2 regions of the Salinivibrio sp. MA440 genome follow, and region 2 is predicted to be linked to the other one. Evidence: predicted binding sites of a transcription regulator. Region 2 holds the regulator's gene; the other holds the start of a gene.
The links. The regulator CRP, encoded in region 2, controls carbon source genes, mostly activating them, when cyclic AMP is high. The targets are predictions, from matches to a motif close to TGTGANNNNNNTCACA.

Region 1 (7,708 bases), on a different contig from region 2:
TATCATGAGCTGATCATAGTTAGGCAAAAATACCGCGAGAAGCCCGAAAGTTACCCCAAGCATTGCTGGTACTGCCGCCAAAACAACCCTGAATCGTCTCTGACGTTCCGCCCGCCACTTTAAATACTCTTCTGACGGCTTTTCCATAAAATCATCTTTGCTTGAGTGTTCATTCATCTAACTCTTCCCTTATGGGTAACTCGGCCACCTAACGCTGGCGTAACGGGCCGATTTGTGGAGCGCAGCGGAACAAAGCGGTCCCGTTGACGCACTGGTTAAACACCGCGACCCTCAAAGATAGGTTTAAGGTGATATTGAACAAGGGCCTCTAGCAAGTTCAGCGCAAAACCGTCGCCCTGATCCTCTATCAGAAATTCCATTCTGGACATATTGTCCTTTATCCAACGCTGAAAATTCTCTTTGTTTAGTTCATCTATCTCGCGGTGCTTCTCCTCAGCGAAGCACCTCTTAAAACGTGCTTTATTCTTTATAATCGATTTTGGCATTGTGCTTGGGGTGGTCTCATCCAAGTTGTAGTGGTGTGAATTCCAGCGCGCTTTGCTCTTCGGACCTGCTTTTCCCACCTTGAAACAATGCTCTCCAGCCATGAACGCATAGACACCGCACATACCATGCTGTAAAGAGGTTGGGCTATGTGCCGGACCGTTGCCCATGAAACTTTGGGAAACTTCGATGCCCGTAATGCGTTTGAATTCCTCGGCTATTTGATCTGCAACTTCCTGGTTCATTGGTAAGACTTCTTACTGTTTAACATTGTATTAATGCGCGCGCTCGATTTGCCAAAACCGTTACACGCGTCTTTTTTCATCTAACTACTTATTATTAAACACATTTACAGCAATTAAAGCAATCATCTCGCCTGCAAAGTGTGCATGCCGCCTATCTCGGCTCAGGCGTTCACATTATCCCGAAACAGTACCACCTAACCCACAATGCGTTACCACGCAGGAGCGTGGGAACGAGATGATAGGCTCAGCAGCGCTCACGCTACCGCCCTTTGGTTAGCGGCGTCCAAAAGGCCTTATAGGGCGATTTTTTGCGGGCTAGGTTATCAGATGCTGGGCAGTGTGTTTAGGCAAAGGGGTCTAAAATGTTGGCGCGGTCAGGGTTTGGGAGTTTGTGGGGGGCATAAATGCAAAAAAGCCGCTGAATAATCAGCGGATTTTCGGTATATGGCGGAGAGATAGGGATTTGAACCCTAGAAGGGCTATTAACCCTTGCCGGTTTTCAAGACCGGTGCTTTCAACCACTCAGCCATCTCTCCGGAACGCGGCGTATATTATTGGGTTCGCTGTGGGTTGTAAACCCTTTATTTACCGCTTCTTGTCTGTTCGCTCAAGCTGTGATCAGCTTGGCGAATATGTTAGCAAAAGGCGATTAGCTTGCCGCCAATCGCCCTGCTTTTACTGAGATACTTTAACCGAGTCTCGTTACCGCGCAATGTTTATAGCGCGATAAAAATACCCGCCAATGCCGCACTCATTAGGTTGGCAAAGGTGGCAGCAATCACTGCGCGCACGCCTAAGCTTGCCACATCTTTGCGGCGCTCTGGCACCATGGCACCAATCGAGCCAAGTTGAATGGCAATCGAGCCGATATTGGCAAAGCCACACAAGGCAAAAGTCACAATCACCTGGCTTTGCACCGACAGGTTGGCTTTAATATCGGCAAAGGATAAAAAGGCGACAAACTCATTAAGCGCAATCTTCTGTCCCAAGAGGTTGCCGACATCAAACACTTCATGCACGGGTACACCGGTAAGCAGCGCCAGGGGTGAGAACAGGTAACCAAACAACATTTCTAGGCTTAAGCCGTCAATGTCGACCAACTCCCCTAAACTACTCAGCCCAGCATTTAGCATCGCAATCACACTGATAAAGGCCACCAGCATGGTGCCGACCGCAACCGCGACTTTCATGCCGTTCATCGCACCGCTAGCCAATGCATCAATCGCGTTTGCTTGGTCGCTATCGCTGATCTCAACCTGGCTTTGCTCGGCCGGTGTTTCGGTCTCTGGGACGATGATTTTGGCCATCAATAGCCCACCCGGTGCCGCCATAAAGCTCGCCGCAATCAGGTATTTTAAATCTACACCCATCGCGGCATAACCGCCAAGCACACTACCGGCCACCGAGGCCATACCGCCGACCATCACCGCAAATAGCTCTGAGCGAGTCATTTTGCTAAGAAAAGGGCGAACCACCAAAGGAGATTCGCCCTGAGAAAGAAAGATGTTACTGGTGGCTACCAGCGATTCAGCTCGACTGGTGCCGAGTAATCGCTGTATGCCCCCGCCGAGCAATTTAATAACCCACTGCATAATGCCGAGATGATAAAGGAGAGAAATCAGCGCACTGATAAAAATGATTAACGGCAGAACTTTAACAGCGAAGATAAATCCATCATTGGCCAGCGGACCAAATACAAATTCGATGCCTTCGTTGGCGAACGATAACAACTTAGCCGCGCCATTGCTCATTGAGCCCAGCATGGCTTGCCCAAAGGGGATATAGAGCACTAACGCCGCGAAACCAGCTTGCAAACCAAACGCGCCGAGCACGGTACGCCAATTGATGGCTTTACGGTTAGTGGAAAATGCGCACGCGCACAGAACCAGAGCGACGAGACCTGCCGCACTATAGAGGAGTTGCATAAATAGATTACCTTGCCGTGTTGTATTGCACTTGCGGTACGGATGAGTACGACACGCTGCCGGGGAGGCAAGAGGTTCCATCATGCGTTACATCGTACCGCGGGTTCGGTGAAGGTGGGCCCTACCTTGGACGCTTTTTCTTCAGCCGCGAATCGCGACACAGCCACTCTTTGCCTATCACTGAGCAAAGAGCGCATGTTGGGCGAGCATTCTATTGTGATTGGAGTCTCATTTCCAGCAGAATTTGATCTTAGATCACAGTTATTCAGCCCTGATTGCACCCTGCTAAGATCTTTTCCGGCGCTGTCTGCTCTCTCAGACAATGGTCGGATGTTTTTCGCTTTATATTTATGTCAGGTTAGCGGTGTTGGTCATTCGCACCCAGCGTGACGCCTATGCTGAATAAATATGGCAAGACTGGTTGACACGTTTAACTCATATGCTATTCATGGGTAGCTATTGACAAAAACACTGAAGGCAAAACGATAAAAATCGGCCTTACGCGTAAAATATAAAAGCAATAGCGTTAAATCATAAAATTAAGCAAACACAACAACGCAATTATTATAAAGGAAACAACCATGCAAACCGTCTCTTCGCACCAGACAGCGCCCAGCTTGTCGGTGATGCAACGCCTACGCGCTTTAGGGCCAGGGATAATGATGGCCGCGGCGGCAGTAGGCGGATCTCACCTTGTTGCATCTACCAAAGCCGGTGCTATTTATGGCTGGCAGCTCGCAGCATTGATCCTGCTCGTTAACTTATTTAAATACCCCTTTTTTCGAGCAGGCGTACAATATACCGCAGGCACTGGCGAAACGCTGGTAGAAGGCTATGCGCGCTTAGGCCGCCCTTACTTGTGGCTGTTTGTTGCACTGAGTGCCGTGTCTGGTGTTATTAACACCGCTGCCTTGACCTTATTTAGCGCCAGCTTATTAAGCTATTTTGTGCCGTTTGATCTGTCACTAACGGTGTTGTCGACCATTATTGTGATCACTTGCCTGGTGATATTAATTGCTGGCCACTACAAGGCATTGGATCTGCTTGCTAAAGTAATCATGGCAACGCTAACTTGCGCCACTTTGGTCGCGGTTACAGTTGCGGTCGGTAACCCAGTCGCGGTCGAGCCTAGTTTTAATGCGCCGTCGATTTGGTCGGTAGCAGCGATTGGCTTTATCGTGGTCACCATGGGTTGGATGCCCGCCCCGATTGAAATTTCTAGTATTACGTCGGTGTGGCTCAAGCGCAAAGCGCAATCTGAGCCAATCAATGCCCAAGCGGCGCTGTTTGATTTTAACGTCGGCTACATTGGCACCGCGCTATTGGCGATTGTGTTCTTATCACTGGGGGCCCTGCTTCTGCACGGCAGCGGGGTTGAACTGAAACAATCCGGTATTGGCTTTTCTCATCAATTGGTGAGTTTGTATGCCGCCACCATTGGCGAGTGGTCACGTTATTTGATTGCGGTGGTCGCCTTTTTCTGTATCTTCGGCAGCACCATCACGGTAATCGATGGCTATGCGCGGGTGGTGTCCGAATCGCAACGGTTATTACGCGAGCAAACAGAAACAGAAGCAAAACCCGCAGTTACACAAGGCTGGATGGTACTGATCGCTGTGTTGGCACTGGCTATCGTAGCATTTTGGACTGGGGCGCTGCTGACCATGCTTGATTTTGCCATGGTCGCGGCATTTGTCACCACGCCCTTTTTCGCGCTATTGAACTATATTTTGGTGACCAAGCACCGTTTACCACCCGAAGTGACCATGAGCAAGGCGATGCGCGCATTGGCAATCACCGGGCTGGTCTATTTATTTGGTTTCTTGGCCGTGTTCGTCTGGTGGAAGTGGTTGATGTAACAAACTTTACCTTGTTCGCGCTTTAAGGGCTGGGTTAACATCCCTTTACAACTTCACCATCGGTGTTAGGCGCGGATAAGGTATTATTAACCCTATAAAAGCCAGTCGTGGTTTAGGTTAAGGACGTGGGCAGCTTGAAAAAGTGAACGACTGCCCGCATAACTGTCGTATATTAAAATGGATTGTTAACCCAACCGGGAGAACGTTATGAACGATCGTATCGTTTCGCACAGCCAGTCACAGCAGAGTGCGTTATCTACAAACAAGGTGCTACGTAACACGTATGCACTGCTATCGATGACACTGATCACCAGTGCTATCGCGGCCTTTATCGCTATCGCTGTCGGCATCGGCCCAATGATGTCGCTAGGTATGACCCTAGGTGCGTTGGCGATCGTGTTCTTTGTGCTACCACGCACCATGAACTCTTCTGCCGGTATTGTGTGGACATTCGTCTTCACCGGCTTGCTGGGTGCCTCACTCGGCCCAACCCTGACTTACTACCTGAGCCTTTCTAGCGGCCCAGGCATTGTGATGCAGGCGCTTGCCACCACTGGGATGGTGTTCCTAGGCCTATCGGCGTATGCCATTACCTCTAAGAAAGACTTCTCTTTCATGGGTGGTTTCTTGGTTGCCGGTGTGATTGCCCTATTAGTGGCAATGGTCGCGAATATTTTCTTGCAGATCCCGGCGTTGAGCCTGGCAATTAGCACCATCGCGGTACTGATTTTCTCAGCCTTTATTCTGTATGACACCAGCAACATCATTAATGGCGGCGAGACCAACTACATCCGCGCCACAGTGTCGCTGTACTTGAACATCTTCAACATCTTCGTTCATATGCTGAGCATTCTTGGCTTTATGAACGACGACTAAACCCTAGGGACTCATCAGTAACAAACACAAAGAGCCGGCACGCGCCGGCTTTTTTGTCGTTAAATGGCGCACCCACTCAGTGCGGCGCGCAGCACGGAGTCGCGGTTGAACGCCAGTTGCACTCGCCCTCCCTGCTCGCTATGCTTTGCAGCTTTAATAACAGCGATAACGTCCGATCAGATGACGAACAAAGGTAAGACTATGCTGGTGTATGAAGGTGAAACCATTGCGACGGATGCGCAGGGGTATTTAAAAAATGTGGACGACTGGCACGAAGCATTAGTTCCCATGCTTGCAGAGCAAGAAGGCATTGCCCTTACCGAGGCCCATTGGGAAGTGATTCACTTTGTCCGCCACTTTTACCAAGAATACAACACCTCACCGGCGGTGCGTTTGTTGGTTAAATCGATGGAAAAAGAATACGGCCCAGAAAAAGGCAACAGCAAGTATTTGTTCAAGCTGTTCCCGAAAGGTCCCGCTAAACAGGCAACAAAACTGGCAGGTTTACCTAAGCCGGCTAAATGTCTTTAGTACCGATGGCCAGCCTATAAGCGCCGCACTGCCCACCGCGGCGCTTACATGTTTTAGCTAATTGCTATTTGTTACCTAGGCGCTGTTTTTTAGCTAAACACGACTTGTTACCTAGGCGACATGGTCCTATCGAGTCGCTATAGTATTGCGAAGCCATCTACGGCGCGCCACTCCACGTCTTCTTTATCGACCTGATCAACACCCGCGGTAGGCGGCCCTTTATCTAACCACGCCATGAGGGCATCCACCGATTCATTGCGGCCACATGCCAGTACCTCAACACGCCCATCCGGTAAGTTCTTCGCATACCCGGTCAATGAGAGCGTTATCGCTTCATGGGCGGTCTGATAACGAAAGCCAACCCCCTGAACGTGACCTGTGACATAGGCCCTAATACATTTTTGAGACATCGGTCACCTCTACTGTATTCCCATTGCAAAACGACACCTGTATAACGCTACATGAGACAAGTCGTTTGACAGGATTACGTCATGAAAGAAGTTGCGTTTCGATGGATTGATAAATATCTCATCCACCTTCGGCTCCAAGAGAAATTTTACCTTATTTTTTTCCTCCCCTTACTCGCAATGGTTGTGATTGCGCTTACCTTAGATGCAGCCTCGGATACCCGTGTGGCACACAAAATGGAGGCGGAAGGTCAAGCCATTCAAGCCATCGTTGAAAAATACGACCTCCCGAAAGGCGAGGTGCAAACCCTGCTCAATAGCCAGCAAACCGGTTTTACGTTCAATGGCAATGAGCTTATCTATCAGCTCGACGGCTCGCTATTTAGCCATATGAGCGCCACCGATTGGAGCCTGCTGCTTGGCATGGTCTTAGTCATTGCGGTGCTGATTTACTACATCATGACCTTTATCGGCGGCGCCATGTACACCATGAACCAAGCTCTATTAAAGCTAGCAGATGGTGAGCTAAGTTACCGGATGAACTTTATTCCGGTCCGTGATGAGTTTAGCCAGATCGCAGTCACCATCGATCAAGTGCTCGAGCGTGAACAGAGTTTGGTAAAAGCAATCCAGGAAAGCGCAGAGATGATGGACGGCCTGTCCGCAAGTTTGCAGCAGCGCAGCAATGAAAGCGAAGCTGTGGGCGAGAGCCAGCGTCAGTACCTTGATTCGCTGGCCAGCGCGACCGAAGAAATGGCGAGCTCAATTCGCGAGGTCGCAACGCATGCCACCGAGACATCAACCCAAACACAAGAAGCCACAGAAGCTGCAAATCTGGGGCGTCAGCAAGTTCAGCAAACCATGACCGCGATTAATGGTCTTGCCAGCGAGATAGCTCAAGCGGCAGATAAAGTCAGCGAGCTGAGCAAAAACGCCGAGCAAATCGGTACCGTGGTAACCACCATTAACGGTATTAGTGAACAAACTAACCTACTGGCGCTCAACGCCGCGATTGAAGCCGCGCGTGCCGGCGAACAAGGTCGTGGCTTTGCCGTGGTCGCAGACGAAGTGCGCACACTGGCTAGCCGCACCCAGGAATCGACGGTTGATATTCAATCTATGATTGAGTCACTGCAAACGCACACCGCCGAGCTACGCCGGGTGATGGAAGGCACGGTTGAAAATGCGTCAGCCAGTGAGGCGGCGGTGCAAGAGATTGATACGGAGATCAGCCAAATCGCTGAGCGCAGTGGCACCATTGCCGATCGCAGCACCGAAATTGCCGCCGCTGCTGAGCAGCAAGGTAATGTTGCGGGTACGATTTCGCAAGATGTGGAGCAAGTACGCAGCCAGTCTACCCA
Region 2 (7,708 bases):
CATTCAACCAACACTAACGCCTGGGATGGCAAACGCCGCCGATCTTTGGCAGTTTTGTTTGCACCACTATGCTAAGCAAGAGGTCAAACAAGCCTGCCTTAAATTACAAGACGAGCACCAAGGCAATGTGAACCTTGCTTTGTTGCTCGCTTGGATTGAAAGCCACGGTTACGGGCTTAGCCCCGAGAGCCTCACCCAGCTTAAGCACGCCTTGAGCCGGTCTGAACATTTGCTGATCGCTTATCGCCATCTAAGACGCGATCTCAAGCCACGCGTGGGAACCGGCCAATATAAAAAAATGCTCAACTTTGAACTCAGTTTAGAAAAGTTCCAGCAACAAGACTTGATTGAAGTGCTTAATCGTCAATCCTGGCTCACACAAGCCGCGTCTCCCTTGGCCTATTATTGCCGCCAGCTATCCCCCTCTGCCCGAAATCTCTATACACCACTACGGGTAGACCGGCCTACAAAAGAGGATGGAGCAGACGATGATGACACCCTTTAATCCCATTCCAACTGCCCGTAATGCGCATCTGCAAACCTTACTGCCACGCCTGCTGCGCCGGCAACCGCTTTTTGCGCCTATTTGGCAAGCGTTTGATCTGCCTGACGGTGACTTTGTCGATCTTGCATGGACGCATCATCCCGAAGTAGGACAGCCTATTATTGTCTTGTTTCATGGCCTGGCAGGAAGCTTTGATAGCCCTTATGCCAATGGATTATTGGCCGCTTTTAAACAGCAAGGCTGGTGCGGTGTGGTGATGCATTTTCGCGGTTGCAGTGGCCGTCTTAATCGCGCGCCGCGGACTTATCATTCCGGCGAAACGGAGGACGCTCGGGCATTTTTGACCTATTTACGCCAGACCTACCCGAACAATGAGATTGCCGCTGTGGGAGTCTCTTTGGGAGGAAACATGTTGGTGCGCTACCTGGCCGACTATCAGCATGATCCGATTGTCAGTTGTGGTTGTGCTATTTCTCCCCCGCTCGATTTAGCGGCGTGCTCGACCCGTATTCAACAAGGGTTTTCCCGTGTTTATCAAGCGTATTTGCTACGGTCGATGCGACAAACCTTATCGGAAAAACTTACCCGACACCAAAAAGTGGGTCGGTGGCATGCTGGGGAGCGGCCAAAGATTAAAACTCTGTTCGAGTTTGATCAAACGGTCACCGCACCGCTGCATGGCTTTGACGATGCTCAACACTACTATCAAAGCTGTAGTGGTTTATCTGTCCTTGACGCTATTACGGTCCCACTTGCGATTATCCATGCGAAAGACGATCCCTTTATGACCGACGCAGTGATCCCAACCTCGCCTCTGCCCGCGAATATTGACTATCAACTGAGCGAACATGGTGGGCATGTTGGTTTTGTTACCGGCAGTTGGCGCCAGCCACAGTTCTGGCTGGAGCAGTCGGTGCCTCACTGGTTAGCCTCACGCCTTTGCTCGTCCCGTTAAAAAAGGACGCCACGCAAAGCAAAAAAGACCGACGCACATTGATCTACTGCATTGTGTTGAATGATTGGGTAAAATGCGAGCTGATTCACAATATCAGCATCAAGCACCCTAACGTCTCAGCCATAAATCAACAAAAGGTGATGTAGTATGATGGTTCCTTGGCAATCGGTCCCTGAGGAAACACTGACTCGTTTAATCGAGCACTTTGTGTTACGGGAAGGAACCGATTATGGTGAGCAGGAAGTCAGCTTTGCACAAAAAGTGGCGGATGTTCGCCAACAACTGCAATCCGGCGACGCCGTGATTGTGTATTCTGAGTTGCACGAGACAGTGGATATTCGTCGTAAAGAAGCACTCAGATCTTAGCATCGCTGTACGCAATAAACAGCGATACACATTCAGACTGAATGACAGGGCGCGTCATGTCGGCTAAACACCCAATCATCGCGGTCACCGGCTCTTCAGGAGCAGGGACCACCACCACATCCGAAGCATTCCGTAAGATGTTCCAGATGATGAACATCAAAGCGGCGTGGCTAGAAGGGGACAGTTTCCATCGCTTTACGCGACCGGAAATGGACGTCGAGATCCGTAAAGCACGTGAGCAAGGACGGCACATTAGTTACTTTGGCCCCACCGCCAATGATTTTCCGCGATTAGAGCAGTTTTTCCGTGAGTACGGTGAACTCGGCACAGGCAAATATCGCCGCTACTTGCATACCTTTGACGAAGCGGTGCCCTACAATCAAATGCCAGGGACCTTCACACCATGGCAGGATTTACCCGACAATACCAACGTACTATTTTACGAAGGCTTGCACGGCGGTGTGGTTAATGGTGAGGTCAATGTCGCCCAACATGTCGACCTATTGATTGGTATGGTCCCGATCGTCAACCTTGAGTGGATTCAGAAGTTTGTCCGCGATACCCGCGATAGGGGCCACTCACGCGAAGCGGTCACCGACTCGATTGTGCGGTCGATGGACGATTATTTGCATTATATTACGCCGCAATTCTCACGCACTCACATTAACTTTCAACGGGTGCCGACGGTCGATACCTCCAACCCACTGAACGCCAAAGGCATTCCTTCGTTGGATGAGAGCTTTGTGGTGATCCGCTTTCGAGGGATGAAAAACGTCGACTTTCCTTATCTGCTGCAAATGATCACGGGGTCTTTTATGTCACGGCATAATACACTCGTCGTGCCAGGCGGTAAGATGGGCTTTGCGATGGAACTTATCATCCGTCCATTGATTCAGCAGCTAATCGAAAAAGGCAAGATTGGCTAGGGCGTAGCGCATCTATCGTGTATTACTTCTCAAGCCGTGATCTTAGCCACGTTTTTGCCAGTTTTTTAGGCGGTTGGCCTAGATCAAAATCAAGAAATTGCTAACAAAAAAAGATACACTCTTGTTAACATACAGTGAGCTTGTAGCCCGCGCCCAGACTTCGTATTCTGTGCATAGATCTGGTGGGTTACCCCTCAGACAAAGATAGGACGTTGTTGCCGGGCAACACATGCAGAGGAAATAAGTTATATGGTTCCAGGAAAACCTCAAACAGACCCTACACTCGAGTGGTTCCTTTCACATTGTCACATCCACAAGTATCCGTCTAAAAGCACGCTGATTCATGCAGGCGAAAAAGCGGAGACCTTGTATTACATCGTGAAAGGGTCTGTCGCCGTTCTAATCAAAGATGAAGAAGGCAAGGAAATGATCCTGTCTTATCTTAACCAAGGTGATTTCATCGGTGAGCTAGGCCTTTTCGAAGATGATCAGGAGCGTACCGCTTGGGTTCGGGCTAAGTCTCCTTGTGAAGTGGCAGAAATCTCATTCAAAAAGTTCCGCCAACTGATCCAGGTTAACCCCGATATATTGATGCGTTTGTCCTCACAAATGGCGCGCCGTTTGCAAGTGACCAGCCAAAAAGTGGGGGATCTTGCCTTCCTGGACGTCACGGGCCGTATTGCGCAAACCTTGTTGAATTTAGCGAAGCAACCCGATGCCATGACGCACCCTGATGGCATGCAAATTAAGATCACACGTCAAGAAATTGGCCAAATCGTTGGCTGCTCGCGTGAAACCGTGGGGCGTATTCTTAAAATGCTGGAAGAGCAAAATCTTATTTCAGCCCATGGTAAAACCATCGTGGTATACGGTACCCGCTAATCACAGCGCTCTCTGTATTCCCAACCGACGCCCTGGCGTCGGTTTTTTTATCGCCGCTTTCTGGCAAGCGTCTGGATAACTTCTACACTCAAAACGATATTGTTAACACTTAATTAACAAGGTGTCGTTTATGAAAAAACTGATAACTGCCCTCACCGCCCTCGGCCTCGCTGTATTTTCAGTCCATGCCACGGCTAACACCACCATTGTCCATCCAGAACCGCGAGCTGGCTCGGCACTTGATCTCTATGCCATTGAGCTGATTGAATTTCTTGCCGAAAAATCAGGAGAATCTGTCACCTTACAAGCCTTTGACGGCCAAATTGGATCTCAATCTCGTAAGGTGGAAATGCTCAAGCAAGGCAAGCTCACCGTCGACTGGCTTGGTGCCGACCGTACACTGGAAGCTGAATTGATCCCCGTTCGCTATCCCGTGTTTCGTGGCTTACTCGGCCATCGCCTGTTTATTACCAATCAAGCCACTGAGCCCCAACTTGCTCAGATAAGTAGTGCGAGTGACTTGCAGTCTCTGACTATGATTCAGGGACAAGGTTGGGCCGACGTCAAGGTGCTTAACTCAGCGGGATTTCGCGTACGTGAAATATCGAGCTTTGAAAACATTTTCAAAGTGGTTGATACGGGCAGGGCCGATCTCTTCCCTCGTGCCTTGATTGAGCCTTTTAGTGAATTAGCCGAGCGGCCGCAATACGGTAACCTGTTAGTTGACCCACACCTGATGCTGATCTATCGCTTCCCAATGTTCCTGTTTGTGTCTCCGCAACATGCTGACGTCGCCGAGATGTTAAATGGCGCTTTGGCCGCAATACGGTAACCTGTTAGTTGACCCACACCTGATGCTGATCTATCGCTTCCCAATGTTCCTGTTTGTGTCTCCGCAACATGCTGACGTCGCCGAGATGTTAAATGGCGCTTTTGAAGCGGCGTATCAAGACGGATCATTTATCGAGTTTTTCAATAATGCGTCTTTAGTTAAGGAAACCTTTGAAAAGGCGAACATTGGTGAGCGTACTGTCATCCGAGTCGATAACCCGCATTTAAGCAACGAAACACAAGCGATTCCAGACACGTTTTGGCTCGACATCGAGGCCCAATAGACGACAAAAAAAAGGGAGCGTATCACACGCTCCCTTTTCCCATGATGTCGATAAGCAATGCGTGACGCACTAATGGGTGCTTTCAAAGATTTTGTCTGCCGAAGCAGCCACAAAACCTTGGTAGAGCTCACCATTGGGCAACACATACCGCTTAGCAAACTCGTAAAAGCCACCCGGGATGGTTTGCGTGCAATCGGAGAAAGAAACGGGCACGCGGTCAGCCATGGTAGAGGATTGCTCCAGATACACAGATGCATCCCCTTTGACTTCCCCACCTGACTCGTTAATCGCAAAGCCATTATCGCGCAATCGGTTGTTCACCGAGAGGCAATCATCATGCGTATTTAGCTGATTCACACTCACGGTAAAATGGTTCGCACCGTAACCGTGTGCCGCCACCCAAGACGCATATTCACTTTCTTCGGCAAGCGTTTGATAGGTTGCCCAATCAATATCCCATAGGCGGCCCTGATGGAGAAAATCGCTGCCTGTAAGTGACGACGCATCAACTTGTGCCACCAGCTTTTCAACAATCGCCTGAAGCGCGGGCGAGCATTGCTCGACCATCAACTCACTGATAAAGACTTTCGGCATCAAGGGATCGGGGTGCTCAAAATGGCAAGCATTGAGCTTTTTCGCTTCAAAGGTATAGTCACCTTTTTGCTGATACCCCAAGGCGAGAAATGGACGCGCGAGTACCTTTAGTCCAACCTTAGGCAAACCAAATGTCCGTAAGGCAATATGATCATTGATCAAAGGTTGCCCTTCCTCTAATAAGGCATGCACCTTATGTGCCGAAGGGCACAGGCGGTTGATGTAGTCCTGCCACAGTTTGTCGAATAACGCTTGGCCACTGTCCATGTTGCTCTCCTTAGTCCTGTTGAGTCGGTATACCGGGGGCGAACGTATCGGGAAGCATCACCTGCTCGCCCTCCATGGATGCCATGGGATAAGCACAATAATCTGCCGCGTAATACGCGCTAGGGCGTAAGTTCCCCGAAGCACCTGGCCCACCAAATGGCGCATCGCCACTGGCTCCGGTCAATTGACGGTTGCGGTTAACAATCCCTGCACGAATATGATCGAGGAAGTATTGCCATTCGCCCTCGTCTTCACTGATAAGGCCTGCCGACAAACCATAGCGGGTATCATTCGCCTTCGTGATCGCATCAGCTATATCCTGATAGCGCTGCACTTGTAGTAGCGGACCGAAATACTCTTCGTCGGGTAACGCTTGAATGCCACTCACATCTAAAATCCCTGGAGAAATCACCGCATCATGCTGATGTTCACACTCAATCACTGGCGTCGCGCCCAGATCAACAAGCTTTTGTTGTGTCGCCAGAATGCCTTCCGCTGCTGCCACTGAGATCTGTGCGCCCATAAACGGAGCCGGATCATCAAACTGACCGCCTACACGCACGGTTTTTGTCCATTGAGCTAGGCGCCTCAAGATCTTGTCACCCACTTCACCCTCAGGCAGCAGCAAGCGGCGCGCACAGGTACAGCGTTGGCCGGCGCTAAGATACGCTGACTGAATGATGGTATACACGGTGGCCTCTAAATCACCAAACTGATCACTGACCACCAAGGGGTTATTTCCCCCCATTTCAAGTGCGAGCATCTTATCAGGCTGACCGGCAAACTGGCGGTGGAGAATATGCCCCGTATTGGCGCTACCGGTAAATAGCAGTCCGTCGATGCCGCGCGCTTGCGCGAGTGCCTCACCGGTATTACGGCCACCTTGCACCAAATTGATAAGGCCATGTGGCAGCCCCGCCTCTAGCCAATACGCCAGTGTTTTCTCCGCCACTTTCGGCGTCAACTCTGACGGCTTGAATACCACACTGTTACCGGCTAAAAGCGCAGGCACAATGTGGCCATTAGGTAGATGCCCAGGGAAATTGTAAGGCCCGAATACCGCCATAACGCCAAGTGGACGATGGCGTAATACCGCTTGGGTGCCATTGACGTCTTTTTCACGTGAGCCTGTTCTTTCGTGGTACGCGCGCAAGGAGATCGCCACTTTGCCTACCATGGCCCCGACTTCGGTTTTGGTTTCCCACAAGGGTTTGCCCGTTTCTTCGGCAATGACCCGAGCCAGTTCATCGGTATTGGCTTTCACTATCTCGGCAAAGCGTTCCACCAGCGCTTGGCGCTCAGAAAAATCGGTATTGCGCCAACGCAAAAACGCGTCGCGTGCGGCGCTGACCGCTTGCTCCACTTGCGAACGACTCGCTTCTGCACCTTGCCAAATACATTGACTATCAAAGGGGTTTTGCGAGGTCATGATCTCGCCCTCGCCTTTCACCCACTCGCCATGAATCAAATGGCCTGCTGATTGCTTTGTCATTTTATCCCCCCATGGCAATCAAACGCAGTTGATCGCCGTTTTTTACATTCAATGCATCGGCAACCGCTGGGCTAATCACAACTTGATTGGTTTCGTGATCGATCGCAGCTTTCGCCGCGGTGGCACGGAAGCCAGCAAAATCGGTATTCGATATTAAATAATCCTGCGCGCTACTGTGCTCTCTTACGCGCGCTGAAGCGGTGAAAGAGTGACGTACAGACTCAATATTGGGGCGTAAGCATTCTACCGTTGGGCCCGCATCAAAGATGTCGACATAACCACGGCAAGAAAAGCCCTCTTTTTCCAACAAGCGTAATGCTGGACGGGTATTCGGGTGCACTTGACCGATAACTGCACGAGCTTCCTCACTCAGTAGGCTCACATAAATCGGCAATTTAGGCATTAAGTCGGCAATAAACCCTTTGGCACCAATCCCGGTGAGATAATCCGCCAATGTAAAGTCAATGTTAAAAAAGTTGTCTTTTAGCCACTGCCAAAACGGCGAGTTGCCCTCGTCATCCGACACACCGCGCATTTCGGCAAACACCACGTCAGCGAAGCGCTCTGGAAATTGCGCCAGCATTAGGAAGCGGCATTTAGACAATA

Region 1: BZG80_RS10905 (NupC/NupG family nucleoside CNT transporter) is a predicted target of CRP. The motif match lies at 2,890-2,905, and genes of this name have one in related genera.

Annotation. Positions count from the first base shown of each region.
Region 1 covers NZ_MUFI01000032.1:34,024-41,731, reverse strand. The annotation lists partial or broken gene BZG80_RS10920 (hypothetical protein) at 1-177, opposite strand, end outside; gene BZG80_RS10915 (hypothetical protein) at 276-749, opposite strand; tRNA gene BZG80_RS10910 (tRNA-Ser) at 1,195-1,285, opposite strand; gene BZG80_RS10905 (NupC/NupG family nucleoside CNT transporter) at 1,466-2,674, opposite strand; gene BZG80_RS10900 (NRAMP family divalent metal transporter) at 3,256-4,533, shown strand; gene BZG80_RS10895 (Bax inhibitor-1/YccA family protein) at 4,741-5,409, shown strand; gene BZG80_RS10890 (TusE/DsrC/DsvC family sulfur relay protein) at 5,611-5,940, shown strand; gene yccX (acylphosphatase) at 6,078-6,350, opposite strand; gene BZG80_RS10880 (methyl-accepting chemotaxis protein) at 6,432-7,708, shown strand, end outside.
Region 2 covers NZ_MUFI01000026.1:28,362-36,069, reverse strand. The annotation lists gene BZG80_RS09580 (ABC transporter ATP-binding protein) at 1-17, shown strand, start outside; gene BZG80_RS09575 (TIGR02444 family protein) at 26-505, shown strand; gene BZG80_RS09570 (hydrolase) at 489-1,460, shown strand; gene BZG80_RS09565 (YheU family protein) at 1,608-1,826, shown strand; gene BZG80_RS09560 (phosphoribulokinase) at 1,883-2,752, shown strand; gene crp (cAMP-activated global transcriptional regulator CRP) at 3,002-3,634, shown strand; gene BZG80_RS09550 (hypothetical protein) at 3,765-4,466, shown strand; gene BZG80_RS09545 (hypothetical protein) at 4,441-4,749, shown strand; gene BZG80_RS09540 (DUF1338 domain-containing protein) at 4,819-5,610, opposite strand; gene astD (succinylglutamate-semialdehyde dehydrogenase) at 5,621-7,102, opposite strand; gene astA (arginine N-succinyltransferase) at 7,104-7,708, opposite strand, start outside.